DNA from 3 places in the Janthinobacterium sp. 61 genome. Region 1 is predicted to be linked to each of the others. Evidence: predicted binding sites of a transcription regulator. Region 1 holds the regulator's gene; each other region holds the start of a gene.
The links. The regulator sigma-54, encoded in region 1, starts transcription at its own class of promoters, with help from an activator protein. The targets are predictions, from matches to a motif close to TGGCANGNAANCTGCTTT.
Positions count from the first base shown of each region.

Region 2: a site for sigma-54 is predicted at 6,807-6,824, ahead of CLU92_RS10440 (urease accessory protein UreD). Genes of this name have one in related genera too.
Region 3: a site for sigma-54 is predicted at 4,263-4,280, ahead of CLU92_RS18610 (beta-propeller fold lactonase family protein). Genes of this name have one in related genera too.

Region 1 is NZ_PJMQ01000001.1:4,897,467-4,907,901, forward strand. Features, by position in the region: gene lptC (LPS export ABC transporter periplasmic protein LptC) at 1-20, shown strand, start outside; gene lptA (lipopolysaccharide transport periplasmic protein LptA) at 46-639, shown strand; gene lptB (LPS export ABC transporter ATP-binding protein) at 639-1,394, shown strand; gene CLU92_RS22215 (RNA polymerase factor sigma-54) at 1,399-2,877, shown strand; gene hpf (ribosome hibernation-promoting factor, HPF/YfiA family) at 2,947-3,306, shown strand; gene CLU92_RS22225 (enoyl-CoA hydratase/isomerase family protein) at 3,443-4,528, shown strand; gene rapZ (RNase adapter RapZ) at 4,649-5,512, opposite strand; gene hprK (HPr(Ser) kinase/phosphatase) at 5,723-6,658, opposite strand; gene CLU92_RS22240 (PTS sugar transporter subunit IIA) at 6,695-7,177, opposite strand; gene queF (NADPH-dependent 7-cyano-7-deazaguanine reductase QueF) at 7,511-8,353, opposite strand; gene ilvA (threonine ammonia-lyase, biosynthetic) at 8,490-10,025, opposite strand; gene CLU92_RS22255 (YqaA family protein) at 10,227-10,435, shown strand, end outside.
Region 2 is NZ_PJMQ01000001.1:2,281,678-2,292,112, forward strand. Features, by position in the region: gene CLU92_RS10395 (hypothetical protein) at 1-162, opposite strand, end outside; gene CLU92_RS10400 (1-acyl-sn-glycerol-3-phosphate acyltransferase) at 413-1,024, shown strand; gene CLU92_RS10405 (HupE/UreJ family protein) at 1,021-1,566, opposite strand; gene ureG (urease accessory protein UreG) at 1,578-2,216, opposite strand; gene CLU92_RS10415 (urease accessory protein UreF) at 2,240-2,920, opposite strand; gene ureE (urease accessory protein UreE) at 2,920-3,444, opposite strand; gene ureC (urease subunit alpha) at 3,457-5,157, opposite strand; gene CLU92_RS10430 (urease subunit beta) at 5,159-5,488, opposite strand; gene CLU92_RS10435 (urease subunit gamma) at 5,582-5,884, opposite strand; gene CLU92_RS10440 (urease accessory protein UreD) at 5,910-6,776, opposite strand; gene CLU92_RS10445 (GGDEF domain-containing response regulator) at 6,907-9,111, opposite strand; gene CLU92_RS10450 (HAMP domain-containing sensor histidine kinase) at 9,286-10,435, opposite strand, start outside.
Region 3 is NZ_PJMQ01000001.1:4,090,288-4,100,722, reverse strand. Features, by position in the region: gene rtcA (RNA 3'-terminal phosphate cyclase) at 1-469, shown strand, start outside; gene pedF (cytochrome c-550 PedF) at 601-1,086, shown strand; gene CLU92_RS18620 (ABC transporter substrate-binding protein) at 1,111-1,944, shown strand; gene CLU92_RS18615 (TonB-dependent receptor) at 2,002-4,140, opposite strand; gene CLU92_RS18610 (beta-propeller fold lactonase family protein) at 4,345-5,301, shown strand; gene adh (aldehyde dehydrogenase) at 5,640-7,160, shown strand; gene CLU92_RS18600 (DUF779 domain-containing protein) at 7,214-7,609, shown strand; gene CLU92_RS18595 (PQQ-dependent methanol/ethanol family dehydrogenase) at 7,663-9,399, shown strand; gene CLU92_RS18590 (porin) at 9,687-10,435, shown strand, end outside.

The DNA.
Region 1 (10,435 bases):
CGGCCGCGGCGGCAAAATGACAGAATGAAACAAGGAAACCATACTATGAAGAACATCTTGCTATTGACTCTATTCTCGACCATTTGCTCGCTGGGCATCGTGGGCACGGCACATGCCGAGAAAGCCGATTCCGAGAAGGAAGCCATCATCACGGCTCGTAGCGGCCACGTCGATGACGTCAAGCAGGTGCGTACCCTGACGGGCGATGTGGTGCTGGTGAAAGGGACTCTGACCATGAAGGCGGGCCGGGCCCTGATCACGGAAGACCCGCAAGGCTACCAGTTCATCACTTTCTGGGCCGATCCTGGCAAGCTGGCCACCTTCCGCCAGAAGCGCGATGGCGCAGGCGACCTGTGGGTGGAGGGCGAGGCGGAGCGCGTGGAATACAACAACAAGACGGAAGTCGTGAAACTGTTTTCCAAGGCCAAGTTGACGCGCCTGGAAGGCACGAAGCCGACCGACGTGGCCAACGGCGCCTTCATCTCGTATGACAGCCGCAAGGAGGAATTTGCGATGGAAAATTCCGATAGCGGCACCAGCACCCCCGATGGCGGCAGCGTGCGCATGGTGATCCAGCCGAAGCCCAAGGCACCGGCGGCGGAGAAAGCGCCGGCCACGCCTGCGTCAGGAAATAAATAATGGACAATACTCGTTGCGGCAGCACCCTGATCGTTCGCGGGCTGCAAAAAACCTATGGCAAGCGGCAAGTCGTGCATGATGTCTCGCTGCAAGTCGAATGCGGAGAAGTGGTCGGGCTATTGGGGCCGAACGGCGCCGGCAAGACCACCTCGTTCTATATGATCGTCGGCCTGGTGCCGTCGGACGGCGGCAGTATCGATATCAGCGGCGTGGATATTTCCCGCCTGCCGATCCACCGCCGCGCGCAGATGGGCCTGTCGTATCTGCCGCAGGAAGCGTCCGTGTTCCGCAAGCTGACGGTGGAAGACAATATCCGTGCCGTGCTGGAAATCCAGACCGTCGAAGGCCGTCCCTTGAAGAAGGCCGAGATCGAGGAGCGCCTGGATAAATTGCTGGCCGACTTGCAGATTGAAAAATTGCGCGAGAATCAGGCGCTGTCGCTGTCTGGCGGCGAGCGCCGCCGCGTGGAAATCGCCCGCGCGCTGGCCACCGACCCCCGTTTCGTCCTGCTCGACGAGCCGTTCGCCGGTGTCGACCCCATCGCCGTGATCGAGATCCAGCGTATCGTGCGCTTCTTGAAGGAGCGCAATATCGGCGTCCTGATCACCGATCATAATGTGCGCGAGACGCTGGGTATCTGCGACCGTGCCTACATCATCAACCAGGGCTCGGTGCTGGCGTCGGGACGCCCCGACGACATCATCGCGAACGAGTCGGTACGCCGGGTCTATCTGGGCGAACACTTCCGTATGTGAGCCAATGAAACAATCATTGCAGCTGCGCACTTCGCAGCACCTGGCACTGACGCCGCAGTTGCAGCAATCGATACGCCTGTTGCAATTGTCTACACTGGAATTGCACCAGGAGCTGGAGCAGTTGCTGACGGACAATCCCTTGCTCGAACGCCTCGACGATCCGCTCGACCGTTCGCTGCGCCTGCTGTCCGACGGCGCCTTGAGTTCCACGGCCGCGCCGGCCGAAGCACCGCCCCAGCCGCCAGGCCAGGAGGCACCCGCCGCGCCGGCCGAAGCGGAAACCTTTGATGGCGAGGCTGGCGACAGCCCTGCCGCAGCGGAGGGCGGCGACAGCGACTGGAGCGAGGCGAGCAGGGGCAAGGCGCCCGACGACGAAGATTCCCGTCCGCAACTTGAAGCCCACCACTGCACCTTGCGCGAACACCTGATGGAGCAGATGCGCGTGACGGTGCTCGAGTTGCGCGACCGCGCGCTCGTCGAGCTGATCATCGACGCGCTCGACGACAATGGCTACCTGGAAGAGTCGCTCGACGACATCCTGGCGCGTTTGCCGGAAGAGCTGGAAATCGACGCTGACGAGATGCGTACGGCCTTGTCCCTGTTGCAAAGTTTCGATCCGCCCGGCGTGGGCGCGCGCAACGCGTCCGAATGCCTGGCGCTGCAAATCAAGCGCTTGCCGCACATCGCCATGGTGACGCGGCGCATGGCCCTCGTCATTGTGGAAAAACACCTGGCCTGGTTTGCCCAGCGCGATTTTAACAAGCTGAAAAAAGCCCTCGATTGCGATGATGAAGACTTGCGCGAAGCGCAGACGGTGATTCGCCAGTGCAACCCGCATCCGGGTGCCGTGTTCGCCTCGGACGTGTCCGATTACGTGGTGCCCGACGTCGTCGTCAAGCGCGCGCGCAATGGCTGGCAAGTCACACTGAACAACGACGTCATGCCTCGCCTGCGCGTCAACGCCATGTACGCCAACTTGCTCAAGCAGGGCAAGGGCGAGGGTGCCATGGGCGCACAGTTGCAGGAAGCCAAGTGGCTGATCAAGAATATGCGCCAGCGCTTCGACACCATCCTGCGTGTAGCGCAAGCGATAGTAGAAAGACAAAAGAACTTTTTCTCGCATGGGGCCGTTGCCATGCGCCCCCTTGTGCTCCGTGAAATAGCTGATACACTGGGTTTACACGAGAGTACTATCTCGCGCGTAACAACTCAAAAGTACATGCTGACCCCGCACGGCATGTTCGAGTTGAAATATTTCTTTGGTAGCCACGTCGCCACCGAAGCGGGGGGCGAAGCGTCATCGACGGCGATACGGGCATTGATCGTGCAACTGACAGGAGCAGAAGACCCTAAAAATCCTTTATCCGACAGTAAGATTGCGGACATGCTGGGGGAACAAGGCATGGTGATTGCGCGACGTACTGTTGCCAAATACCGGGAAGCGTTGAAAATTCCGCCAGTGAGCCTGCGTAAGTGTTTGTAAGTTTTTTTCGGTTCCTCTGCGGGCCGGATACGATGGACCGCACGAACCCGATCATCTTTAGGAGTGTGTATGAATCTCACCATCAGCGGACATCATCTCGAAGTCACACCAGCCATCCGTGAATACGTACAAACGAAGCTGGAACGCGTGAAACGGCATTTCGATCAAGTCATCGATATCGCCGTGATTCTGACCGTGGATAACCTCAAAGAGAAAGAAAAACGTCAAAAGGCCGAAGTCAATTTGCGTCTGAGTGGCAAAACTGTCTATGTGGAAAGTCTGGCGCACGACCTGTATGCCGCCATCGATATCCTGATCGACAAGCTGGACAGGCAAGTGATGAAGTACAAAACCAAAGTGCAAGGGCACGGTAAAGAGGCGATCAAGCATCTGCCAGACAACTCGGAAGAAGAATTCGCCGCCGCCTAAGCGGCCTGCGACTTTCAACCGGTTGTGATCAACTAAGGGCGCACATTGCGCCCTTTTTTGCGCCCGTAGCTGTTGAGCGCTATGTTCCCCTCACAGGCGCTAGAATGTGCCCGTTCTCACTTCTTTTCACTTTGCCATGAGCGACTTCGTCCAGACCTCCATCCGCAACCGCACGGGCCACATCGTGCTCGACCGCCCCAAAGCCCTGAATTCCCTCTCACTGGAGATGGTGCGCGCCCTGAGTACCGTTTTGCTGGCCTGGCGCGACGATCCGCAGGTGGACGCCGTGGTGATCCGTTCCAGCAGTGAGAAAGCCCTGTGCGCCGGTGGCGACATCCGTTTCTTTTACGATGCGGGCCTGGCCACACCGCAGGGCGGCAGTGCGTTGCTGGAAGATTTCTTTACGGAAGAATATGCTTTAAATCATGTAATCCACTTCTATCCGAAACCGTATATCGCCGTGATGGATGGCGTGGTGATGGGCGGCGGCATGGGCGTGGCGCAGGCCGGGCCTGGCAACCGCCTGCGCATCGTGACGGGCCGCACGCGCATGGCCATGCCGGAAGTCAATATCGGCCTGTTTCCCGACGTGGGCGGCAGTTATTTCCTGTCTCGCCTGGCCGGTCAGCTGGGCTTGTACCTGGGCTTGACGGGCTTGACGATCAACGCGGCCGATGCCTTGTACACGGGCCTGGCCGATGTGTACCTGCCCGAGGCGCAGATGGGGGCGCTGCTGGCCCTGTTCGAATCGACGCCAGGCCAGGGCTTGCCGGTCGCCATCAAGGCCCTGGCAGCGCCGTTCCAGGCCCAGGCGGGCGTTTCTGCGCTGACCATGGCGCGCGCGGCGCTGGACCGCCATTTCGGCGCTGGCTCCGTCGCTGCCATCATGGCTTCGCTGGCGCAGGATGACAGCGCGTTTGCCAGCAAGGCGCTGGCGGCCATGCGCCAGCGTTCGCCGCTGATGATGTCGGTGACCCTGGAATTGTTGCAGCGGGGCGCCCAACTGGGCGTAGCCGATTGCCTGCGCATGGAGCGCACCGTGGTGCGCCACAATTTCGAGCATGGCGAAGTGCTGGAAGGCGTGCGCGCGCTGGTGGTCGACAAGGACAATGCTCCGCGTTGGAACCCTGCCAGCCTGGACGAGGTTGATGCGGCCATGGTGGCGCGCTTCTTTGCCCCCGTCTGGCCGGCGCAAGCGCATCCGCTGCGCCATCTGGATTAACAACGCCAAATAACACCGTAGCGAGCGGAAGGGAGGGGTGGTTGAGAAGCGGAACTGTGCTTTACGCACATGAGCATCGCAGACCACCTATACCGAAGCGCAGTAGATTTTAATGGCGTTCTAGCTACGTTCGCGGTGGCGTAGCACGACCCGTTCATTGGGGCCGAAATACTGCGCCAGCCGTTCTGCCATGTACACCGAGCGGTGCTGGCCGCCCGTGCAGCCCAGCGCCACCGTCAGGTAGCTGCGGTTGTCGGACTTGAATGATGGCAACCATTTCTCGATGAAGGCGCGGATGTCGGCCAGCAGTTCCAGCGCGCTGGGCTGCGCGTCGAGGAAGGCGATCACGGGTGCGTCGCGTCCGTCGAGCGGGCGCAGCGCCAAGTCGTAATAGGGATTGGGCAAGGCCCGCACGTCGAAGACGAAATCGGCGTCCAGCGGCACGCCCAGTTTAAAGGCGAAGGATTCAAAGAACAGGATCAGGGGCGCGCGTTCGGAGGCGACAATATCCTTGACCCAGGCGCGCAGCTTGTTGGCGCTCAGTTCCGAGGTATCGATTACATGACCCAGCTGTTCGATGGCCGACAGGCGTTCCCGTTCTTCCGAGATGCACTCGATCAGGGTACGGCGGCTGGCCGGATTCTGGTTCGGGCGCAATTCATGCGACAGGGGATGGCTGCGCCGCGTTTCCGAGAAGCGCGCCACCAGCGAATGCGTGGTGGCCGTGAGGAACATTACCTTGACATCGTGCCCCTGGTCGCGCAGCAGCGCCACATTGTGCGGCAGGCTGGTCAGCGACTCGGCACTGCGCGCATCGACGGCGACGGCCAGTTGCGGTGTACCTTCGTCGAGCAGCGTTTGCACCAGGCTGGGCAGGAGCGCCGGTGGCAGGTTGTCAACACAATAGTAACCGGTATCTTCCAGCACATTGAGCGCGACGGATTTACCGGAGCCGGATATTCCGGTGATAAGGACGATATGCATAGGCCGATCATACAATAAAGATCGGCACTGCGCTCCAAGGCAATGCTCTTTACAAATTATTGCAATTTTGATTGTGGTGTTGGTGAAGCAAATGCTGGAGCACAGATAGTAGGTCGGCTTAGCGCAAAGCGCGTAAGCCGACGCTGCGGCATAGGCCAACATTGTTGTCGGATTACGCGGGGCCTTGCCCCGCTAATCCGACCTACGTTGTTAATCCCCGCTCATTGCCAAACGTTGCCGTTCCATGAACTCTTGCAAGGTATCGATGCCGCGCAGCTGCAAGATGGTATTGCGCACGGCCGCTTCCAGCAGTACGGCGATGTTGCGGCCGGCAGCGACGGGGATGACGACCTTGCGCACGGGTAAGCCGAGCACGTCTTCCGTGGGGAACAGGAAGGGCAGGCGCTCGACTTCTTCTTCCAGCGCGTTGCGGCGCACCAGGTGCACGATCAGTTTCAAGCGCATCTTGCGGCGCACGGCTGTTTCGCCAAAGATGGCCTTGATGTCAAGCAAGCCCAGGCCCCGCACTTCCAGCAGATTTTGCAGCAGAGGCGGACAGCGGCCTTCGATCATGTTGGGCGCGATGCGCGAAAATTCCACGGCGTCGTCGGCCACCAGGCCGTGGCTGCGCGAAATCAGTTCCAGCCCCAGTTCGCTCTTGCCCAGGCCCGAATCGCCCGTGATCAGCACGCCGACGCCCAGCACGTCCATGAACACGCCGTGCATGATGATGCGCTGCGCCAGCTTTTTCGACAGGTAGACGCGCAGGAAGTCGATCACTTGCGCTGCCGGCAGCGGGGTGGAGAACAGGGGAATGTTTTGCTCGTCGCAGATGGCGAGGATGTCGGGCGGCGTTTCCAGCCCTTGTGCGATGATGAGCGCGGGCGGGCCGCCGGCGATCAGTTCACCGATCACATGGGTGCGCGTATTGACCTTCAGGCGCTGATAGTAATTGATTTCCTGGTGACCAAAGACCTGGATGCGGCCCGGATGGATCAGGTTCAAGTGGCCCACCTGGTCGGCGGCCGACGAGACGTCGCCCGAGATCAGGCGTTCGCCGCCGGGGAAGCCGGCGAACCAGCCCAGTTGCAGACTTTCACGATTATCGTCGTACAGGCGTTGTATCGTCAGCGGCGTTTGCAACATGGCAGTCTTCTTCAGGAGTGGAGGAATACCTGAAGTTTAACCTGCCGCTTGCAAACTGGGTTGCCAATTGACGATGCGCGAATGCACGGATTTCGGTTCCGGATCCGTGGCCAGCGCCGTGCGGAACGCGTCGTCGGAAAACATTTCGGCGATTTCCGACAGGATTTCCAGATGTTGCTGGGTGACATGATCCGGAATCAGCAGGAAAAACAGCAGATTGACGGGCTTGCCATCGGGCGACTCGAAGGGAATCGGCTCGGCCAGGCGCACGAAGGCGCCCAGCGGCGCTTTCAGGGTCTTGCTGCCCTTGACCCTGCCATGTGGCACAGCCACGCCATGGCCCAGGCCAGTCGAGCCCAGGCGTTCGCGGGCAAACAGATTGTCCGAAACGGTAGAGCGGGCGATGCCGTAATTGTTTTCGAAGATCAGGCCGGCTTGCTCGAAAGCGCGCTTTTTACTGGAGACTTCCAGGTCCAGCAGGACGTTTTCGAGAGATAATATTTTGCTAAGATTAGTCATGACACTCAATGAAATGGTGCAATGCGCAGAGGGCTTGCGAGCCGAATTATAGGCCTGTTTCCGCGGCCTGTAACGCCAATTCTCAACAGTATACGCCCGCTGCGGGCGCAGTGGGCGCTACAGCTCATGTCGCCATCATTTTAGCAAAAAACCAACGCTGGGGTGTATCGGCTATTTCTTGATTAAAAACACGTAGCGCGCCGGTTTTTCCGCCGCCGAATGCCGATTTTCCGATTTTTCAGCGTCTTTGACATGCACTGGGGCACTACCGCAACGTTGTTTTAAAACACAGCCAATATTCCTGCTGGCATGATTTCTAGGTGTTGCGCGGTGTTACTGGCGCGCATTGCGCAGATTGCCCGGCATCGCGCCCGTGCTGTAGTTGCTGCGCCACGGATTGATATCGAGGCCCCCGCGGCGCGTATAGCGCGCATACACGGACAGTTTTTGCGGCTTGCACTGGCGCAAGATATCGACAAAGATGCGTTCCACGCATTGCTCGTGAAATTCATTGTGTTCGCGGAAGCCAATCAGATAGCGCAGCAGACTTTCCTGGTCGATCTGTGGCCCTGCATACTCGATCTGCACGCTGCCCCAGTCGGGCTGGCCCGTCACCAGGCAATTCGATTTCAACAGGTGCGAGACGAGTTTTTCTTCCACCGGTGCTGCGTCCAGCGCTGCCTTCAAGAGTTGCGGCGAAGGCGAGTACTGCGTGATTTCCAGGTCCAGGCGGTCCAGCAGCACGCCATCGAATTCACCCATTTTCAGCTTGCCGAAATCTTCCTGCAAGGTCAGTTCCACTTGCACAGGCGCGCCAAAACCATTCGACAAGTCTTGCTTGAGCAAGGTCAACAGGGCTTCCGGGCTATCCAGTTTGGTCTGGTTGTAGGAGTTCAGGTAGAGCTTGAACGATTTCGATTCGATGATGTTCGGCGAATCAGCCGGCGCGCTGATCTTGGCAATGGCCACCTGCGGCTTGCCGCGCTGGTTCAGCCACGACAGTTCGTAGGCATTCCAGATGTCGAGGCCAAAGAATGGCAGTGTGCCGTGCAGTTCCAGTTCATCGCGCTTGCCCTGGCGGGGAATCGGGAACAGCAGTTCTGGCGCGTAATCGGTGCGGTAGGCCGAGCTTTTGCCCAGGGGCGACAGTTCGGCGAGGTCGTTGGTGGTGGTCATGGTGGCGTGGCTACAAATTCTGTGAAGGGTGAATGGTAGCCTATTTCAACCCAACGGCAAGGACCGGGGTCAGGCCCTGAGGGGGAATGCGCCCCAGTGGGGCGCATTCGGATTCCGAAGGAACTGACCTTCTGGCTTACCCTAAAAACAGCTTGTACACAGGATTGCTGCTTTCATCCCAGTAACGATAGCCCAAGGTATCGAGGAAGCGGGCGAATTCTCCCATTTCATCGGGCGGCACTTGCAGGCCCACCAGGATGCGGCCCACGTCGCCGCCTTGGCTGCGGTAATGACACAGGGAAATATTCCAGTTCGGCGCCATGCTGTCGAGGAAGCGCATCAGCGCGCCCGGACGTTCGGGAAATTCAAAGCGGTACAGCAGCTCGTCCTGCGCCAGGCGGCTCTTGCCGCCCACCAGGTGGCGGATGTGCGACTTGGCCAGCTCGTCGTGCGTCAAGTCCAGCGTCTTGAATTCATGCTCTTCGAATTTCTTCGCCATCGCCCCGGATTCATGCCGGTCGGCGATCTGGATGCCGACGAACACGTGCGCGGCTTTTTCATCGCTGATGCGGTAATTAAATTCCGTCACATTGCGCGCGCCGATGAGCGAGCAGAAGCGCTTGAAGCTGCCCCGCTGTTCGCGCATGGTGACGGCAAACACGGCTTCGCGGAACTCGCCCAGCTCGGCACGCTCGGCGACGAAGCGCAGGCGGTCGAAATTCATGTTGGCGCCGCAGGCAATGGTGACCAGTGTCTGGTTGACGATAGGGTGCTTGCTCAGGCTGGCCCGCTCCACATAGGCCTTGGCGCCCGCGATGGCCAGTGCGCCGGCCGGTTCCAAAATGGAGCGCGTATCCGTAAACACATCCTTGATGGCGGCGCAGATGGCGTCCGTGTCGACGATGATGATGTCATCGACATATTGCTGCGCCAGGCGGAATGTTTCCTCGCCCACCAGGCGCACGGCCGTGCCGTCCGAAAACAGGCCCACGTCGGGCAGGGTGACGCGCGCGCCCGCTTTGAGCGAGCGCGCCATGGCGTCCGAATCGACCGTTTGCACGCCGATGATCTTGATGTCGGGGCGAATCTGTTTCACGTAGGCAGCTACGCCGGCGATCAGTCCGCCGCCGCCGATGGCCACGAAGATGGCGTGGATGGGACCGGAATGCTGGCGCAGGATTTCCATGCCTATCGTGCCCTGGCCGGCGATCACGTCCGGATCGTCGAACGGATGCACAAAGGTCAGCTTCTGTTCTTTTTCCAGGGTCAGCGCGTGGTTGTAGGCATCCGTGTAGGACTCGCCGTGCAGCACGATTTCCACATGCACGCCGCCGCGTGCCTTAACGGCGTCGATCTTGACGGGGGGCGTGGTGGTGGGCATGACGATGACGGCGCGGCAACCCATGCGCGCGGCCGACAGTGCTACGCCCTGGGCATGGTTGCCGGCCGAGGCGCAAATGACGCCGCGCTTGCGTTCCGCATCGCTGAGCTGGGCCATCTTGTTGTAGGCGCCGCGAATCTTGAAGCTGAACACGCTTTGCATGTCTTCGCGCTTGAAGTAAATCTGGTTGTTCAGGCGCTGCGACAGGGCAGGGGCCAGTTCCAGCGGCGTTTCGGTGGCGACGTCGTAGACGCGGGCGGTCAGGATTTTCTTGAGGTAGTCGATGTTCATAGTCTGCTAGCAAGTGATTCTGGGCCAGAAAGGTACTGGAGCGTGTCGGTCGATAGCGGCGGCGCCGCGGCGGATAGCCTGGCGACAATATTGCTCTGTGGAACTGCGGGCGGGTATGCCTTTGCCTGCCGGCGCGGATTGTGCGGCGCCCAGGCTGCTCTTCATTATAATGGAGAGCCTTACTGCATCGTGAAGTGTTCCATGATCGAATCCGCAATCGCCTGGCTGCTGCAGCTGATCGCAGCACCGGAAGTCGGGCTGACATCGGTCTTTCTGATCAGCTTTATTTCCGCCACCTTGTTGCCGCTCGGCTCGGAGCCGGCCGTCTTTGCCGTCATCAAGGCCAATCCCGCGCTGTTCTGGGCCGCCATCGGCGTCGCCACCCTGGGCAATACCCTGGGCGGTATCGT
Region 2 (10,435 bases), 2.6 Mb from region 1:
ACGGCGTATCACCTCGGCCGGCACCGCGAGCCCACGCAAGCAGGCTGTCGCCACCGTCCGGCCAAGGGCGTGATGAAACGCCACACCCCGCTCGACGAGCCCGGCCATCACCTTGTCCGTTCGGACATGCTCCCCCGCCACTTCATCGATACTGTTTTTCATGCCATGGCTCCCTGTCGCGTGGATCTACCTTGCATCAAGTTTTGACCACATTGTGTGCATTTGGTGCCCGGCACTGTGGCAAAGCATCGTTAAAATAGCAGCAATAAACACCCCGATGCCGCATGAATAGCGGCCTCGGCTGCTTGTCGCCACCGCCAGCCCCGTATAGAATGCCTGCGCAGAATTTTTGCTTCAAGGAAAATGGCCGCTAGCGCCATCCCATTAAGAATAGTGTCACTGAAGGGTATCAATGGACGATTTATTTGTACAAGCGGGCGACTTGCCGACCTGGCACCAGCGTTGCGCGCTGCGCGTGCTGCAGCTGTTTGGCTGGCGCATGCGCTTCCGCCCCTTGCCGGGGCCGCGCGGCATCGCCGTCGTCTACCCGCACACGTCCAACTGGGATTTCATGGTGGGCCTGTTCGGCAAATGGGCGCTGTCCCTGCCGTTCCGCTGGCTGGCCAAGGATTCCTTGTTCCGCGGCCCCATGGGCAAGGTGCTGCGCTACCTGGGCGGCGAACCCGTCGACCGCAGCACCACCAGCGGCACCATCGGCCGCCAGGCCGAGCGCATGCAGGCCGCCGACTGGTACTGGCTGGCCATCACGCCGGAAGCGACGCGCAGCTACCGACCGAACTGGAAAAGCGGCTTTTATCACCTGGCCCTGGCCGCCAAGGTGCCCTTGCTGCTGGTCTATATCGACTATCCGAATAAGGTGCTGGGCGTCGTCGACCATTTATACTTGACGGGCGACAAGGACGCCGACATGGCGGCCATCGCCGCCGTGTATGCGGGCCACCAGGGCTTGCACCCGGAAAAGGCGGCGCCCATCGTCTTGTCGGACAAGCGCCCCGGCGCTTAAGCAAGCCCCATCAAGACCACGCCGGCGGCCGTCAAGGCCACGCCGGCCACGCGCAGCATACGCTCGGCCAGCACCTGGCCAAGGAGACGCCCGGCACACAGCAAGCTGGCCGAAGCCAGCATGAAGCCGCACGCGGCCGAGGCGGCTGGCAACTCCTGGCCATGCGCATTGCCGTGCGCCAACGCAAATACGCCCACCAGGCCCATGCCGAGCCAGTTCGGCAAGGCCAGCGCCAGCGCGATGGCCAGCCCCACCAGGGCCACCGTGGCGGCGACGCCCGTTTCCAGCCCGGGCACCGTCAAGCCCGCCATGCCGGCCAGCGCACCGAGCAGCATCATGCCGAGGAAGGTGGCGGGCTGGGCCAGGCTGCGGCGCTGCTGGCCGCCCCATATGCCCACACCCAGCATGGCCAGCAAATGGTCGATGCCCGTGAACGGATGGGCGAAACCGGCCAGGAAACCCGCGCTCTCGCCATGGCCGGGATGCGCCATGGCGGGCAAGGCCAGCAGGCACAGTGCCGCCACGGCGGCTGTTTTTATCATCACTCTTGCACTCATTGCAGCTCCTTGCCTGGTTGGTCGAGCAAACCTTGCTCGCGGATAAAATCGATGACGACCTGCACACCGTCGCCGCTGCGCAGGTTGGTAAACACAAAGGGGCGCTCGCCGCGCATGCGCTTGGCATCCTGCGCCATCACGTCCAGATTGGCGCCCACATACGGCGCCAGGTCCGTCTTGTTGATAATGAGCAAATCCGAGCGCGTGATGCCGGGACCTCCCTTGCGCGGGATTTTTTCGCCGCCCGCCACGTCGATCACGTAAATCGTCAGGTCCGACAGTTCCGGGCTGAAGGTGGCGGCCAGGTTATCGCCGCCCGATTCGACCAGGATCAAGTCGAGATTCGGAAAATCAGCTTGCATGCGCGCGATCGCTTCCAGGTTGATCGATGCATCTTCGCGGATGGCCGTGTGCGGACAGCCGCCCGTCTCCACGCCCATCAGGCGCTCGGCCGGCAAGGCGTCCGCGCGCAGCAGAATTTCCATGTCTTCCTTGGTGTAGATGTCATTCGTGATGACGGCCATGTCGTAGCGCTCGCGCATGCCCTTGCACAGCATTTCGCACAGGGCCGTCTTGCCCGAGCCGACCGGGCCGCCGATGCCTACGCGCAGGGGATTTGAGGTAATCGATGTCATGTTGTAGTCTCTCGGTGTAGTGTTCAGGAACGGTACAAACGGCTGTACTGCACTTCGTGCCGCATCGACAGCAGCGACAGGCCGGGCGCCCAGTTGTCCATCTCTTCGTCTTGCAAGGTTTGCGCCGTGCGGGCCGCCGCTTCCAGCTCCGGCCGCAGCGACAGCAGCAAACGCTGGCCCGCTACCTGCCCCAGCGGCACGGATTTCACGCAGACCAGCACCTGGTTTTCCGCCCAGGCGAACAGCATGGCCAGCAGCGCCTCTTCGCGCGGAATGGCCAGCGCCGCCACGGCGCAGGCATAGGCCGTGGGCAGCGCCACTTCCGGCTGGCCCTGCAGCATGTCGATCAACACGCCATCAGCCACGCCCAGCTCGGCCAGCAGCTTGGTCAATGAATAGCCCATCTGAATGGTTTCGGCGCGAAATTCCGCCGTGTCGCGCGAGGCGATGAAGCGTTCGCTCCAGCGCTGCACGCCACACAAATCCTGCGCTTCGAAGGCCTGGATCAAACGCCAGCACAGGGGCGCTTCCCAGCGCGCCACCACCAGCGTCAGATGCTGCGCGATCCAGTCGCGCGCCGTGGCCGCATCCACCACCAAGCCGCATTCCAGGGCCGCTTCCAGCCCCTGCGAATAGCTGTAGGCGCCAATCGGCAAGGCCGGGCTGGCGAACTGCAGCAAATGCAGCAGGGCCGATGCCTGCATCATGCGGTGCCCGGTGTGTCGCTGGGGCGGTGAATCTTCTGGCGCAGCGGCACGGGCGCCAGCAAGTGCTGGCCATGGCCGTCGTGGTGGCCATGGCCGCCGCCATACGCGCCCGCTTCCGGCTCGAATGGCGCGCTTTCCTCCGTCACACTCGCCTGCAAGCCTTCCAGCATCTCCTTCAGCACCACGTCCTTGCGGATGCGCAAAAAGCCGTCACCCACCTGCGCCTGCGTGTGGCGGTTACCCAGGTGGAAAGCGCAGCGCAGCAGGGTGTGGGCGTCAAGGCAGCGCACCAGGTAGGTCGGTTCGCGCGCGGCGACGATCTGCACTACGAGCCCTTCCGGTCCCGTCATGCGCTCGCCGTCGCGCAGCACCGTGCCGCGCACGGTGAACACGGCTACCTCGTCGCCATTCGACAGCACGGCGCGCAGCCGGCATTTTTCGCGCTGGTCATAGGGCAACACAAGTTGGGCAACGGCGGCGCGACTATCGTCAGCCGCCAGCTTGGTATGCAAAGTGAGCATGATGTCTCCTGCTTAAAATAAAAAATAGCGCTGCGCCATGGGCAGCACGGCGGCCGCCTCGCACACCAGCAGCTGGCCGTCGGCGCGCACGGCATAGGTTTCCGGGTCCACTTCCATGTGCGGCGTGGCGCTGTTATGTATCATGTCGTGCTTGCGCAAGCCGCGCATGTTCTTCACGGCGATGACGGATTTATTCAGTTTCAGCTGATGCCCGATATCGAGGTCGTAGGCCGCCTGCGAGACAAAGGTGAAAGACTTTTTCAGACCGCCGCCGAAGGCGCCGAACATCATGCGGTAGTGCACGGGCTGCGGCGTGGGAATCGACGCATTCGGGTCGCCCATCTGCGCAGCGGCGATCATGCCGCCCTTTAAAATCATCGATGGCTTGACGCCGAAGAAGGCGGGCTTCCACAGCACGATGTCGGCGATTTTGCCCGCCTCGATGGACCCGACCACGTGGGAAATCCCATGCGTGATGGCCGGGTTGATCGTGTACTTGGCGATATAGCGCTTGGCGCGGAAGTTGTCGCTGCGCGCCGTGTCGGGCGCCAGCGGCCCCCGCTGCACCTTCATCTTGTGCGCCGTCTGCCAGGTGCGCATGATCACCTCGCCGACCCGGCCCATGGCTTGCGAGTCCGACGACATCATCGAGATGGCGCCGATGTCGTGCAGGATATCTTCCGCGGCGATGGTTTCGCGGCGGATGCGCGACTCGGCAAACGCCACGTCTTCGGCAATCGCCGGGTCCAGGTGATGGCACACCATCAGCATGTCCAGGTGCTCGTCGAGCGTGTTGACGGTAAACGGGCGCGTCGGGTTGGTCGACGAGGGCAGCACGTTGGACTGTCCCACGGCGGCGATGATGTCTGGCGCATGGCCGCCGCCCGCCCCTTCCGTGTGAAAGGTGTGGATGGTGCGGTCCTTGAAGGCGGCAAGGGTGTGCTCCAGAAACCCGCCCTCGTTGAGGGTATCGCTGTGCAGCGCAACCTGAATATCCATGCGGTCCGCGACGGACAGGCAATTGTCGATGGCGGCCGGCGTGCTGCCCCAGTCCTCGTGCAGTTTCAGGCCGATGGCGCCCGCGCGCACCTGCTCCTCCAGTGGCAGCGGCAAGCTGACGTTGCCTTTCCCCATGAAGCCAAGATTCATCGGGAAGGCGTCGGCGGCGGCCAGCATGGCGTGCAAGTGCCATGGTCCCGGCGTGCAGGTGGTGGCGGCCGTGCCCACGGCCGGCCCCGTGCCGCCGCCCAGCATGGTCGTCACGCCGCTCATCAGGGCTTCCTCGATCTGCTGCGGGCAAATGAAATGGATGTGCGTATCGACGCCGCCGGCCGTAACGATCATGCCTTCACCGGCGATAATCTCGGTCGCGCCGCCGATGGGCAAGGTCACGCCAGGCTGGATGTCCGGGTTGCCCGCCTTGCCGATGCCGAAGATCAGCCCATTCTTCAAGCCGATATCGGCTTTCACGATGCCCCAGTGGTCGAGGATGACGGCATTCGTGATAACGGTATCCATCACCTCGGCCGCGCAGCGCTGCGACTGGCCCATGCCGTCGCGTATCACCTTGCCGCCACCGAATTTCACTTCTTCGCCGTAGATCGCATAGTCATGCTCGATCTCGATGAACAGTTCCGTGTCGGCCAGGCGGATGCGGTCGCCCGTGGTGGGGCCGAACATTTCGGCGTATGCGCTGCGGGGAATGCTGGCCATCTCAATCCTTTCCTGGTGGAGTGTCTTGCAGTTCGCCCATGACTTCACCATTGAAGCCGTAGACCTTGCGCTCCCCCGCCAGCGCCACCAGTTCCACCGTGCGCTGCTGGCCCGGTTCGAAGCGCACGGCCGTGCCGGCCGTGATGTTCAGGCGCATGCCGTAGGCGCGCCAACGCTCAAAGGCCAGCGCCGGGTTGACTTCAAAAAAGTGAAAGTGCGAACCGACCTGTATCGGCCTGTCGCCCCGGTTGGCCACCACCACGGTGGCCGTGGCGCGGCCCACATTGAGGCTGATTTCGCCTTCTTCCAATTTGTATTCGCCTGGGGTCATGAGGGACTCCTTCAAAGATCGCGTTACGCTTGCCGGCGGGTCGCCAGCGCAAAAACAGCCATGACGCGGGTGGCGCCCTGGCCAATCAAAAAACTACGGTATCGGGTGGTGCACGGTCACCAGCTTGCTGCCATCGGGAAAGGTCGCTTCCACCTGGATATCGGGGATCATCTCGGCGATGCCGTCCATAACGTCCGCACGTGAGAGTATTTTCGTACCGTCCGACATCAGCTGCGCCACCGATTTTCCATCGCGCGCACCTTCCATGATGGCGGCGCTGATCAGGGCCACCGCTTCCGGGTAATTGAGCTTCAAGCCGCGCGCCAGGCGCCGTTCGGCCAGCAGCGCGGCCGTAAAAATGAGCAGCTTGTCTTTTTCGCGGGGAGTCAGGTCCATGGTTTTCCTTGCGCTTCTTTCCTGATTAAGTGTTCCAGATGCGGGGCACGACGGCGTCGCGTCCCAGCATGGCGGGGCGTAGCAGCTGCCAGGCGGCCAGCATGATCGTGCGCGCCGCCTCGCTGTCGCCGCACAGCAGGCGCACCACCACCAGCGATTTCATCTGCGTGGCGCCAAACGCGGCGCCGGCAGGCACCTTGATCTCGCGCAAGGCAGCCAGCACGGCGGCAGAAACGGGTGTGCCGACGGCGATCAGGGTGGCGCACACCGTGTGCCCCCCCAGTCCCAGTGGGCTGGCCATCAGCGCGCCGCCGGCGGCCAGCACGCCCTGCTCCCACCACAGCAGCTTGCCGCCGCGGCGGATCTGCACCTGCTGGGCGATGCTGCCTTCATTAAAAATTTCGCCAGAGGCGCTGCGGCCCAGGCAGACGATGTCGCAGCCGATATAGCTGGCGTCCGCCGCCAGTTCCACCTCGTGACGCAGGCGCACGCACGCCTGGTCGAAGAAAATGCTTTCCTGCGGCAGCCACTCGATGGAAGCGCCGCTACCGGCGCGCAGCACGATGTGCTGGCCCGAGACGTGGCCATTCGCGCGGTACCACTTGGCCGCCCCCGGCGACGTGAGAAACGCGTGCGCGCCTTCGCCCACCGTGACGTCGACAGCCAGCTGGTCGCCGCCCACCACGCCGCCGGGCGGATGGATGATGATGGCGTGGCAGACGGCATCGCCTTCCGGATACAAAGGCTTTTGCACGCGCAGGGGGCCGCTGTGCGTGCGCTCGACCAGACGGCTGACGCCATCGTGCCAGGCAAATCCCAGGCGCAAGTGCGCCTGCCAGGCGTCATGTGCGTTGGCCTGTGAGGGCATGGCTGGGTGAGTACTATCTGGCATGCGGGGCAATCGCGTAAATAAGCGATTACCTAAGCAGGATATGTGCCAGCATCAAGGGATGGAACCGTGAGAATTGCGCACCACGCTGCGGCAGACGCACCCGCATGGTGCATCGGCCGCACCGCGGCGTCTACGCCACGGCCAGCGCGCGCCGTTCGCGCAGCAAGGCCGTGAATGGTGCAGCAGCCAGGGGACGGCTGAAATAATAACCCTGCATTTCGTCGCAGCCGTGTTCCGTCAGGAAGTCCACCTGTTCGCGCGTTTCCACGCCTTCGGCGATGACGCGCATGTCCAGGTTGTGCGCCAGCGAGATGACGGAACGCGCGATGGCCGCGTCGCTGCTGCTGGTGGTGACGTCGTCGACGAAGGATTTGTCGATCTTCAGCACGTCGATGGGAAAGCGCTTCAGGTAACCCAGGCTGGAATAGCCGGTGCCGAAGTCATCGAGCGAAATGCCCACGCCGATATCCTTCAGGCGCGTCAGGGCGGCCACCGCCTTGTCCGGGTCGCCCATCACCGTGCTTTCCGTGATCTCGATGCCCAGGCAGGCGGGCGCGATGCCGTATTTGCGCAATGCCGCTTCGACGAAAGGCACCGTACGGTCCTGCGCGAACTGTTTACCAGACAGGTTGACGGCCACCTTGATGCTGCCCAGGCCCGCGTCGTGCCAGGCACGGATCTGCGCGCAGACGGTTTCGAGCACCCATTCGCCGATGGCGGTGATCAAGCCGTATTCCTCGGCCAGCGCGATGAACAGACCGGGCGGCACATTGCCCAGCACCGGGTTATTCCAGCGCAGCAGAGCCTCCGCGCCCAGCATGGCGCCCGTGCGCAAACACATTTGCGGCTGATAGTGCACTTCGAATTCCTCGCGGCCGATGGCGCCGCGCAGCTGCTGCTGCATGGCCAGGCGGGCGCGGATATCGCTGCCCATGCGCTCCGTGAAGAAAGCGTAATGATCGCGCCCCATTTCCTTGGCGCGCACCAGGGCCGTGTCGGCGTGGCGCAGCACGTCGTCGAGGCTGTCGCCGTCGGCCGGGCACATGGCGATGCCGATGCTGGTGGTCAGCGCCAGGCGCTCGCCACCGACACTGAGCTCTTCGCGCAAGCCGGCCAGGATGGTCTGCGCCAGCGCCAGCGTGCGGCCCAGCAGGGCATCGTCCTGCAGCAGGATCTGGAATTCGTCGCCGCCCTGGCGCACCACGGTGTCGCCCTCGCGCACGCAGCCGGACAGAAAACGCGCCACCACTTGCAGCGCCTTGTCGCCCACGGCCTGGCCGTGCGAATCGTTGATGTTCTTGAAGCGGTCCAGGTCCAGGCACATCAGCACCACTTGCTGGCTGTCGCGCAGGGCGTTGGCGCGCGCCTGTTCGAAGCGCTCGCGCAGCAGCACGCGGTTCGGCAAGCCAGTCAGCGCGTCGTGGTAGGAGAGGAAGTCGATCAGATGCTGCTCGGCCTTGCGCTCGCTGATATCGAGGAAGACGCCCACGTAGTTGACAACGCCGCCGTCCGGGCCATGCACGGTGGACACGCTGAGCAAACAGGGATAGGTGTCGCCGCTCTTGCGCCGCGTCTGCACCTCGCCCGACCAGCAGCCGCTGCTGCGCAAGCCCTGGCGCATGGCCAGCAGCACCGCTTCGCCCGTATATTCGGCGTGCAGGCGCATGATGTCCGTGCCCACCACATCCTGCGCCGCGTAGCCAGTGATGCGGGTAAAGGCGGGATTGGCCGTGACGATGATGCCGGCCGGATCCGTGATCAGGATGGCGTCCTGAGTGGCTTCGAAGACCTGGCCCGAGAGGCGCAGCAATTCCTCGTTGGCGCGGCGGATTTGCACTTCGCGCGCCAGGGTGCTGGCCACCTGTTCCAGTTCGGCCGTGCGTTCGGCCACGCGCCGTTCCAGGTTGGCGCGCTCCTGCGCCAGCTGCAGCTGCGCCCGCGCCAGGCGCACATGCGCATCGGTGCGGGCCAGGATTTCCTCGGCCTGGAAGGGCTTGGCGATGAAATCGACGGCACCCAGCGCAAAGCCGCGCACCTTGTCGTCCGTATCGTACTGGGCCGACAGGAAGATTACCGGCACCTGGCGCAGGGACGGAATCTCCTTCAGGCGGCGGCAGACTTCAAAGCCGTCGAGACCCGGCATGCGCACGTCGAGCAGGATCAGCTCAGGCGGGCGCGCCTGAGCCGTCCACAGGGCCAGCTCACCGTTCGGCGCCTGGCGCACCGCATAGCCGGCGCCGCCCAGCAAATCGCTCAACAGCTTCAGCGAAGCCGGCGTATCTTCAACGATCAGTACTTCGCCCTTAGCATTCACTTCGGAAAAATCGCGGTGCATGTAGCAGTTCTCTCAGCTTTGGATGAGGCGCGGCGGTCAGTTGCCACGCTGGACAAGACATTTCTTTGCGGTGAACTACGTACTATCATCATAATCTTTATTGCAATTTAGCACCATCCATCGGCGCCACTTAGTCCGTCTTTTCATCGAATCCGATGTTGTCAGCCCACACTTTCAGGCATGTGCCAGCGCGCCCTCGCTATCCAGCAAGACACACAACTGACGGTACTGGTGCTGGTCGAGCATGGCCTGCAGCGGCGCCAGCAACGGCGCCGCCGACGCAGGCATGGCCGCCAGCAGCTGTGCCACCCGGGCCAGGTTCAATTCGCGCAGCGCCACCAGCAAGGCGGCGCGCTCTTCCCAGGCCAGCAGACGCAAGTCTTGCGCCTGCAGTGCAGGCAGCACTGCCGCCTGCGCTGGCGGGGCCGGCGGCACGGATGCCAGCATCCGTGCCTGCGCCGCCTGCGCTGGAATACTGAAACGGAAGGTGGCGCCCTGCCCCGGCGTGGACTCCACCGTCAGCTCGCCCTTCATTAACTGCACGAATTCGCGCGAGATGGCCAGGCCCAGGCCCGTGCCATCCTTCGGTCCCGCGCTATCGGCCTGCACGAAGGGTTCGAAGATGCGCTGCTGGTCTTCCGGGGCGATGCCGATGCCCGTGTCGCTGACTGCGAAAGACAGGCGCCACGTGGCATCGTCGCGCCGCTCGCCGCGCACGCGCAAGGTGACCTTGCCGCTGCCGGCGAACTTGACGGCGTTCGACATCAGGTTCAGCAGCACCTGGCGCAAGCGCGTCGCATCAAGCAGTACCGCAGCCGGCAGGTCCGCGCAATCGAGGTGCAGGACCAATCCCTGCTGCTCGGCGGGCATGCCCAGCATGTCCATCACTTCCTGCAACAGCGGCGCCAGCGCCACCACGGTCGCCTGCGCCTGCAAGCGCCCCGCCTCGCCCTTCGACAGTTCGAGGATTTCATTGATCAAAGTCAATAAATGATTGCCGGAGCGGTGGATGATGGCCAGGTTGCGTTTTTCATCGTCCTGCATGTTGGGCGAGGCGGCCATCAGGCGCGAAAAGCCGATCACGGAATTCAAGGGCGTGCGCAGTTCATGGCTCATGTTCGCCAGGAAGGTGCTCTTGGCGCGGTTCGCCGCCTGCGCCTGGCTGACGGCCACCGACAGGGCGCTCGTGCGCTCGACCACCAATTCTTCCAGGTGATGGCGGTGGCGCAGCAGTTCCAGTTCGGCCTCGCGGTGCGCGGTGATGTCGTAGTTTGAACCCACCAGGCGCACGGGCCGGCCCCGCCCGTCGCGGAAGATCACGGCA
Region 3 (10,435 bases), 810 kb from region 1:
ACGGAAAGCAGGGTATGCGGAAAGCGTGTTGGCGGGCGTGCATGTGAACGTGGCGCAGCGCGAGTTGGAGCGTGTCGCCAGCGGCATGGGCTGGAGCGGCAAGCAGCTGCGTATCGTCGGCTTGCCCGCGGAGCAGGGGCCGGGCAATGTCTTGTTGCTGACGCTCGAGCATGAGCATGTCACGGAAGTGTTTACTTCTTTTGGCGAAAAGTACTTGCTGGCGGAATCTGTGGCCAAGCGCCTGCTGAACGAGGTGCGCGCCTATCTGAAGACGGATGCGGCCGTCGGCGAGCACCTGGCCGACCAGCTCTTGCTGCCCATGGCGCTGGCCGGTGGTGGCACCTTCACTTGTAGCAAGGTCTCGCAGCATGCGCTGACGAATGCGGAGGTGATTTCCCGGTTTTTGCCTGTGCGTATCACTTTCGAGCAGCAGGAGCGGGCCAGCATCTGCACGGTGGCCTCCGTCTGACGCGCGCGGTGACACAACTACCTGTTGCAGCTGTTCCAAATTGATACATGGGCGACCGGATGTGGGGCATGTAGGCATGGCATGGCATTTGCTCTTCTTGGATATTCACTAAAAAAACCAAGGAGACCAGCATGACCTATTCCATCCGTACCCTGCTCGGCGTGGCAGCCGCCGGTGCCGTCGCACTCACTTCCCTGCTGACCTTGCCGCATGCCTATGCGCACGGCAATGTCACGCCGCAAGGCGTCGACACCACGGGCTTGCCCAAGGTGGGCGACAAGTGGCTCGAACAAAACCCGTATCGTGGCAACAAGCTGGCCCTGACGGTGGGCACCTCCGCCTACAACCAGAATTGCGCCCGCTGCCACGGCATCGAAGCCATCTCGGGCGGCATCGCGCCGGACTTGCGCCAGCTCGATCGCGATTGCTTTGGTATCAAGAATGAGACAAAGAAACAGGCATGCTACAAGGAAACGGACAATTATTTCCTGGCGACCATCCGCCACGGTAAAGTACGCAATGGCGCCGTGTACATGCCGCCGTTTGAAGGTGTCTTCAACCAGGAAGCCATGTGGGCCATCAAAACCTACCTGGAAACCCGCCGCGATTCTAACTGAGCCGATTGATCACCAAGGAGTCCCATGCGTTCATTTCAATTCCGTGGCGCGCGCGCGATGCTCTCGCTCGCCTGCCTGGCGCTGTGCGCAGCCGCGCCAGCGCGCGCCGACTGGCAGAAAGTGCAGCAGTCGGGCAGCCTGAAAGTGGCGGTGTACAACGAGTTCGCGCCGTTTTCCGACAAGGGCGCGGGCATCGATATCGACATTGCCGAAGCGCTGGCCAAAAAGCTGGGTTTGAAACTGAGCTTGCTGCCCTTTCCCGCCGGTGAAAACCTGAATGACGATTTGCGCAATATGGTGTGGAAGGGCCACTACCTCGGCTATGGTCCTGCCGATGTCATGTTGCATGTCCCGGTCGACAAGAAGTTGATGGCGGATAACGACAAGGTCGAGATTTTCGCCCCGTATTACGTGGAAACCGTGCGTCTGGCGCGCAGCGCGCAAGCCGTGCCGCAATTCGATGGCATCGCTTCGCTGGCCGGCAAGCGTATCGGCGTGGAAAAGGTATCGATCGCCGCCATGCTGATGCTGGGTGAAGACAATGGCAAGTACCGCGACGACGTGCGTATCTTCGACACGGCTGCCGAAGCCTTGCAGCAATTGCAGGCGGGCCAGCTCGACGCCGTGCTGGCGAATCGTTCGGAAATCGAGTCGGTGCTGAAAAGCGATTCCGCTTTCCCCTTGAGCGAAGTGGCGTTCGCCCGCTTGCCGCGTGCCGGCTGGGCCGTGGGTCTGGCCGTCAGCCGTCAGCAGCTCGACGTGGCCAAGTTGCTGCAGGCGGCCATGAACGAGATGGCGGCCAGCGGCGAATTGAAAGCCATCTTTGAGAAATATGGCGTCAAGGAAGCACGGCCGTAGCAGGCTATGTTGATATGCCAAGAAGCCCGCGCATTGGAAGATGCGCGGGCTTTTTTCTTAGAACGAATATTGCGCGCTGGCGCCCAGCAGCCAGTTACGGCCCGGCGCCGCTTCATAGTAGCGTTTGTTGCTGTCGCCAACGATGACGGAACCCACATAGGTCTTGTCGAAAAGATTGTTCAGGCGGGCAAATTCCTTGAAGCGCCATTTGCCCGCGTTTTGCTTGGCGTTGACCCTGGCATTGAACACCGTGTAGCCTGGCGCCGGTTTTTCGCTGTTGCTGTCTTCCGCGTAGATCTGGTTGCTGGCCACGCTTTCCAGTGCCGCGCCAAAACGGTCCAGCGTGTCTTTCCAGGCCAGTTCCGCGAACAGGTTGGCGCTGGGTACGCCCGGCAAGCGGCTGCCTTCGCGCACGCTGCCGAAGGCCTGGTCATACACGGCGTGCAGGCTGGTCAGCGCCACTTTTGTCGTGAAGCCATACGGCAGGCTGGAGTCCAGCGACACTTCCATACCCTGGCGCAAGGTCTTGCCCCCATTGCGGTAGCTGGTGCGCCCGCCGCTCGATTGATCGACCACCAGTTCGTCGCTGGTCTTGATCTGGAATAAGGCTGCATTCACATGCGTGTTGCTATTGATCCTGGCTTTGATGCCCGCTTCCAGGTTGGTGCTGGTGGCCGGTTTCAGCTGGTAATTGAAGCCGCCGCCCGTGCCCGAGTAAAACAGTTCGTTCAGGGTGGGCGCCTCGAAGCCGCGTGCGGCGCTGGCGTAGACGTTGACGCTGGGCGTCAGCTTATACAGCAGACCCAGCACCGGTGTCGTGTGGCTGAACTCCAGGCTGCCGCTGTCGTCGCCATTGCTGAGAAAGTGGTCGTTGACCGCCACTTTCATCTTGCTGTAGCGCACACCTGCGCTGAGCAGCCATGGGCCGCTTTGCCATTCCGCCTGGATATACGGATCGAGGCTGGAGACGACATCCTGCTCGTCGCGGCGCAGCTTGCCTTTTACGCCAAAGCCATTGCCAATGTAATTCTCATAGCCGGTGCGGTCATCGCTGGAGCGGCCGTAATCGATGCCGATGGTGGTGCTCAGCTTGCCGCCTGCCAGCTGGTTCACGTGCAGCCAGTTCGTATCGATGCCATAGAACTGGCGCTGGAAGTCAACCACGCCGCCGGAATGCTTGGGGGGCGCCTGGAAGCCCTTGTTGAAGGCCTGATATTGAATCACGTCACGGTTGCCGCCATACACGGTCACATGCAGGCGATCATCGCCGAACGCCTGTTCATAGGTGGCGCCGATTTGCTGGTGGTCGATGCTTTTGCGCGTGTTGTAGCGCTCGGCAAAGGTGCGCTTCGGGTTTTGCGTATCGGTGGTGTCGGTTTCGCCTGCGCGCGGGTTGGCGGCAAACGTGGCCCAGGTGACGCCCAGGGGATCTTGCGTATTGCCCTGATGCAGGCTGTTAGCGACGATGGTCAGCTTGCTGTCTGCATTGGGCTTGACGGTGATCTTGCCAAAAGCCTGTTCGCGCGTGGCGGCGCTGTGGTCGCGGAAGCCGTCCGTGCGGAAGCGTGAGCCGTCGAGCACGTAGCCGATGCCGCCTGCCTGTCCTTGCGCCGACAAGTCCACCTTGCTGGTGCCGTAGCTGCCGCCCGTCACATTCAATTCGACGGATGGGGGATTTTGCCCATCCTTGGAAAAGAGCTGGATCACGCCGCCCGAATGGTTGCCGTAGATGGCAGAAAATGGCCCGCGCAGCACTTCGATGCGCTCCGCCGTGTCCAGGTTGAAGGTGGCGGCCTGGCCCTGGCCATCGGGCATGCTGGCCGGAATGCCATCGCTGATCAGTTTGACGCCGCGCACGCCAAAGGCCGAACGGGCGCCGAAGCCGCGTGAGGAGATTTGCAAGTCTTGTGCGTAGTTCTGGCGGTTTTGCACCACCAGGCCCGGCACGGCGGCCAGCGCTTCCGACGCGTTGACGCGGATTTGGCCCTCCTGGATGCGGGCGCTATCGACTACATCGATCGAGGCCGGCACTTCCTGGCTGGGGTGGGCGATGCGGCTGCCGCTGACGACCACCATATCCATGACTTGTCCGGCGGCCAGGTCAGCGGACTCGGCGGCGAAAGCGTGGGGGGCGAGGGTGGCGCTGCCGGCGACAAACAGGCTGGCAATGGTGTTCAAGCGGAAACGATGCTGCATGCGGGTTCTCCAATGTGAATAAAAGCCTGCTTGGACGCGTGAGCGGCGCAGGTCTGCATAGTCTTATCAAGCAATATGCCTGCCATGTCTCCATTGGTGGGCTGAAATTATACGCGTGTCAGTGGCACGGCGTTTGCATGCAGCAATGTTCAGATGCGCCGATACCGCGCGCTTTCCCCTCGTTTTGCTATTGAAAAGGTGATTATGCCCAACTTCTTCTCGCGCTTGCGCCAGGTTTGCTGGCTGCTGCCTGTGCTCGCCAGCAGCGCCATCCAGGCCGCTCCGTTTGCCTATGTGCCCAATGAAAAATCGGGCACCCTGAGCGTGATCGACACGGCGACCGACCAGGTAGTGCGCCAGATTGCCGCAGGCAAGCGTCCGCGCGGCATCGCCGCCGACCCCACAGGACGGCAATTGTTTGTCACGGATGCCGCCAGCAGTGCCTTATTGCTGATTGACAATGAAGTCGGCGCGCCCCTGCGCACGGTGGCGCTGGGCAAGTCGCCCGAAGGCGTCAGCGCTTCCCATGACGGTCGTTACGTGGCTGTGGCCGTCGAGGAAAACAATAGCGTGGCCTTGCTCGATGGCCAGACGGGTGTCTTGCTCGCCGACATCAAGGTGCAAGGGCGGAACCCGGAACATGCCGTGTTCAGCCCCGATGGGCGCTGGCTGCTGGTGAGCGCGGAAGAGGCCGAGCAAGTCGATGTCATTGATGTTGCGCAACGCCGCCAGGTCGCTTCCATCGCTGTCGGCCTGCGTCCGCGCGGCATTGGTTTCAGCCCCGATTCGGGCCGAGCCTATGTGGCGTGCGAACTGGTCAATGCCGTGTATGTGATCGACATGGCCGCGCGCAAGGCGATTGCCACCATTCCAGCGGGCAAGAATGCCAACGGTATCGCTGTCCATCCCAGCGGCAAGCAGGTGTATGTCTCGAACGGCACGGATGGCACGGTGATGGTGATCGATACGGCCAGCAATCAGGTCACGGCCACCATTCCCGTCGGCAAGCGCCCGTGGAATATGGCCATCACGCCGGACGGTGCCAAGCTGTACGTGGCCAATGGCCGCTCGAACAGCGTTTCCGTCATCGATACGGCCAGCGCGCGCAAGGTGGCCGATATTGCCGTGGGCGAATTGCCATGGGGCGTGGTGATTCGGTAGTGGCACAGGCGCAGGTGTTCCAGTCTGGCACACCTGTTCCATTGTGCAGCGGCGCAGGGGCGCAGCAACAGCACTGGCCCGGATTGGAACAGGGCGCCGCCACCTTGTTCAAAACCCAAACAGACCCACGCCCGCCTTTCATGCCCGGGGCAGGCGATGAAAAGCGGGCCGGGTTTGGCGCCACGCCCTTGTAAGCGGGGAAAAACCCGCTAAGTTTGTAGTGGGATGGCGAGCTGGCACGGCATTTGCGGAAGACTCCGTGTACTCACCCCATCTGTACCAGGACGTTTGATTTTAATTACAGCAATTCCATTCTAATTAACCCGATAGAGGACGACATGAATCTCGCAGACATCAGCAAACTGGGCGTAGCCAATCCCTTCAAGCAACGCTATGACAATTACATCGGCGGCAAATTCGTTGCGCCAGTAAAAGGTGAATACTTTCCTAACATAACGCCCATCACGGGCTTGCCGTTTTGCGAAATCGCCCGTTCCACGGCGGAAGACGTCGAGCTGGCGCTGGACGCCGCCCATGCCGCCAAGGATGCCTGGGGCAAGACTTCACCTGCCGAGCGCGCCAACATCCTGAACCGCATCGCCGACCGCATCGAACAGAACCTGAGCCTGATCGCCACGGCGGAAACCATCGATAACGGCAAGCCGATCCGCGAGACGATGAATGCCGACATTCCGCTGGCCATCGACCATTTCCGTTACTTCGCCGGCTGCATCCGCGCGCAGGAGGGTTCCGTCGCGCAAATCGACGCGGAAACCTATGCCTACCACTACCACGAACCGCTGGGCGTCGTGGGCCAGATCATCCCGTGGAATTTCCCGATTCTGATGGCCGTGTGGAAACTGGCGCCAGCCCTGGCGGCCGGCAATTGCGTGGTCCTGAAACCGGCCGAGCAGACTCCCGCCTCCATCATGGTGTTGATCGAGCTGATCGGCGACTTGCTGCCACCGGGCGTGTTGAACATCATCAACGGTTTCGGTCTGGAAGCGGGCAAGCCGCTGGCGTCGAGCAAGCGCATCGCCAAGATCGCCTTCACGGGTGAAACGGGTACGGGCCGCTTGATCATGGGTTACGCCGCGCAGAACCTGATTCCCGTCACCCTGGAGCTGGGCGGCAAGTCGCCGAATATCTTCTTTGAAGATGTGATGGATGCTGACGATGATTATTTCGACAAGTGCCTGGAAGGCTTCACGATGTTTGCGCTGAATCAGGGCGAAGTGTGCACCTGCCCATCGCGCGTGTTGATCCAGGAATCGATCTACGAGAAATTCATCGAACGAGCCTTGAAGCGCGTGGCCGCCATCAAGCAGGGTAACCCGCTCGACTCTTCCACCATGATCGGCGCCCAGGCGTCGCAGGAGCAGCTGGAAAAAATTCTGTCCTACCTCGATATCGGCCGCCAGGAAGGCGCCGAAGTGCTGGCCGGTGGCGAGCGCAATACGCAGGCAGGCGACCTGGAGGGTGGCTACTACGTGCGTCCGACCGTATTCAAGGGCAACAACAAGATGCGCATCTTCCAGGAAGAAATTTTCGGGCCCGTCGTGTCCGTGACCACCTTCAAGGATGAGGCCGAAGCGCTGGCGATTGCCAACGATACCTTGTACGGCCTGGGTGCCGGCTTGTGGACGCGCGACGGTTCGCGCGCCTTCCGCATGGGGCGCGCCATCCAGGCGGGCCGCGTGTGGACCAATTGTTACCACCTGTATCCAGCCCACGCCGCATTCGGCGGCTACAAGCAATCGGGTATTGGCCGCGAAAACCACAAGATGATGCTCGATCACTACCAGCAAACGAAGAACTTGCTGGTGAGCTATAGCCCGAAAGCCCTGGGCTTCTTCTAAACCGGCACACGCGCCGCGCCCCTGGCCGGGCGCGGCGTGCAGAAAGGGATGCCATGAGTGCAGCAATTGCCCGGGTGGTCGCCACCGTAGCGGCGCTGGAAATGATGGACAAGTTGCGCCAGCGTCACGGACCGCTGATGTTTTTCCAGTCAGGCGGCTGCTGTGATGGCAGTGCGCCCATGTGTTATGCGCTGGGCGAGTTCGATGTCAGCGATACCGACATTTATCTCGGCAATTTGAATGGCACACCGTTTTACATGGGACTCGAGCAATTCGAGTACTGGGAGCATACCCAGTTGATTATCGATGTGGTCGATGGCAATGGCGGCATGTTTTCACTCGACAACGGCACAGGCAAGCGCTTCCTGACGCGCTCGCGCCTGTTCACCGATGAAGAGTGCGCCTTGTTGCATGCCCAGCCGCATGAACACGACAGAAAAAGCACCTGAGAGTTACACACACATACTAATAACAGAGGGAGATGATTGTGCAGAAAAAAATCATGGGGATCGTCGTCGGTTTGAGTGTCGCCTCGCTGGTCCAGGCGGCCGACGTGGGCAATGTCACCAGTGCCATGCTCGACAGCACGGCGAAGAATCCGTCTAGCGTCCTGTCGTTTGGCATGGGCACGCAGGGCCAGCGCTATTCGCCGTTGACGCAGATCAATGACAAGACCGTGGCCAAGCTGGTGCCGGCCTGGTCGTTCTCGTTTGGTGGTGAAAAACAGCGGGGCCAGGAATCGCAGCCGCTGATTCATAACGGCAAGATGTTTGTCACGGCCTCGTATTCGCGCATCTTTGCCGTCGACTTGAAAACGGGCGCCAAGCTGTGGAAGTATGAGCATCGCTTGCCAGACGGCATCATGCCATGCTGCGACGTGGTCAACCGCGGTGCCGCCCTGTACGGCAACCTGGTGATCTTCGGCACGCTGGACGCCTACCTGGTGGCGCTGGATCAAAACACGGGCAAGATCGTCTGGAAGGAAAAGGTCGACGACTACGCTGCCGGTTACTCGATGACAGCCGCGCCGCTGATCGCCGAAGGCTTGCTGCTGACGGGCGTATCGGGCGGGGAATTTGGCATCGTGGGCCGGGTCGAAGCGCGCAATCCCATGACCGGCGAACTGGTGTGGAGCCGTCCGACCGTGGAGGGCCACATGGGCCACCGCTACGACAAGGATGGCAAGGCGACGGATAACGGCGTGTCTGGCACCGTGAACAAGACCTGGCCGGGCGACCTGTGGAAAACGGGCGGCGCCTCGACCTGGATGGGCGGAACCTACGATCCGCAAACCAAGCTGGCCTACTTTGGCACCGGCAACCCGGCACCGTGGAACAGCCATTTGCGTCCCGGCGACAACCTCTATTCCTCGTCCACCGTGGCGTTGGACGTGAAGACGGGCCAGATCAAATGGGCCTATCAAAACACGCCGAACGACTCCTGGGACTTCGATGGCGCGAACGAGTTCGTCACCTTCGACATGGATGGCAAGCGTTACGGCGGCAAGGCCGACCGCAACGGTTTCTTCTATGTGATCGATGCAAACAACGGCAAGCTGCAAAACGCCTTCCCGTTCGTAAAGAAGATCACTTGGGCCAGCAGCATCGACCTGAAGACGGGACGGCCGAACTTCATCGCCGCCAACCGCCCTGGCGATCCGACCAAGGGTGAAGAGGGCAAGAAGGGCACGACCGTATTTTCCGCCCCGGCCTTCCTCGGCGCCAAAAATCAGATGCCGATGGCGTACTCGCCGCAGACCAAGCTGTTCTACGTTCCCGCGAATGAATGGGGCATGGACATCTGGAACGAGCCGATCAGCTACAAGAAGGGCGGCGCCTTCCTCGGTGCCGGTTTCACCATCAAGCCTTTGTTTGACGACTACATCGGCGCCATGCGCGCCATCGATCCGAAGACCGGCAAGATCGTTTGGGAAGTCAAGAACAATGCGCCGCTGTGGGGTGGCGTGATGAGTACTGCCGGCAATCTGGTGTTCTACGGTACGCCGGAAGGCTTCCTGAAAGCCGTCGATGCGAAGACGGGCAAGGAGCTGTGGAAATTCCAGACGGGTTCCGGCGTCGTGGCGCCGCCCGTCACCTGGCAGGATGGCGACACGCAATATGTGGCCGTCGTATCCGGCTGGGGTGGCGCGGTGCCACTGTGGGGTGGCGAAGTGGCGAAGAAGGTCAACTTCCTGGAGCAGGGCGGTTCCGTGTGGGTCTTCAAGCTGGCATCGAAGTAAGGGGGTGAAACGCCCGGGCCACTCGGATGGGCGTCTCCCTGTCCGCCGGGCGCTTTCTTTTTTCTGACGGCCCAGGCCGTCAGTTTTTTGTTTACCTGTATCACCGCTATGCATACTTGCGGTCAAAAAATGAACACCATGCGGGGCAATTGATCCGCTGCTGCACACGTGAAATACGCTTTTTCTCTTTCTCCCTCTGAGCCGTGCTGGGCACGCTTATTGCCAAAGCTTGAGGTACATCAATCACTGGTGTGCACACTAAAAACAGAGAAGAAAGAGGATAAGCAATGAACACATTGATCAAGCTGGGGAGCCTGGGTGTCATGACAATCGCAGCGATGGGGCAGGCGCAAGCCGTCGATATCAAGGCGGGCGACTGGACGGTGTCGGTGGGCGGCATCGTCAACGCCTACTACACGCAAGTGTCCTGTTCGGGCGATGCGGTGGGCGGGCTGGCGCTGGGTGGCCAGGCGCTCGGTTGCGGTGGCGAGAAGGACCGCACCACCATCGGCAACGGCTTGCTGCCGAATGGCTTGATCACTTCCGCCTCGTCGCGCCTTGGCGAGTACGACGTGAAAGCCTTGATCGGCATCTACAACTCGACCGCCACCGACAGCGCCATCAGCCAGAACAGCGTGGTCGATGTACGCCAGGCCTTCTTTACGTTCGGCAATGCGGAAATGGGCACCTTCAAGTTGGGCCGTGACTACGGCATCTTCGGCGCGAATGCGATCCTGTCTGACATGACCTTATTGGGTTCTGGCGCGCCCGTGCAAGCGACGCAGCGGGGCCGGGTGACCCTGGGCCATATCGGTGCCGGCTACACCTATCTTGGCAACTATGGCCAGATCATGTACAGCTCGCCGAAGTCGAGCGGCTTTGGCGTCGATGTGGCGCTGGTCAGCCCTGTGTCCGATACGCCCATCGTGGCAGGTTCGACCTATTCTTCGAAGTCGAGCCCGCAAGTGCAGGCGCAGCTGACATACGGGCAGGAAGGCTTGAAAGCCTGGCTGGGTGTGAAGTCGCAAAAATTCAC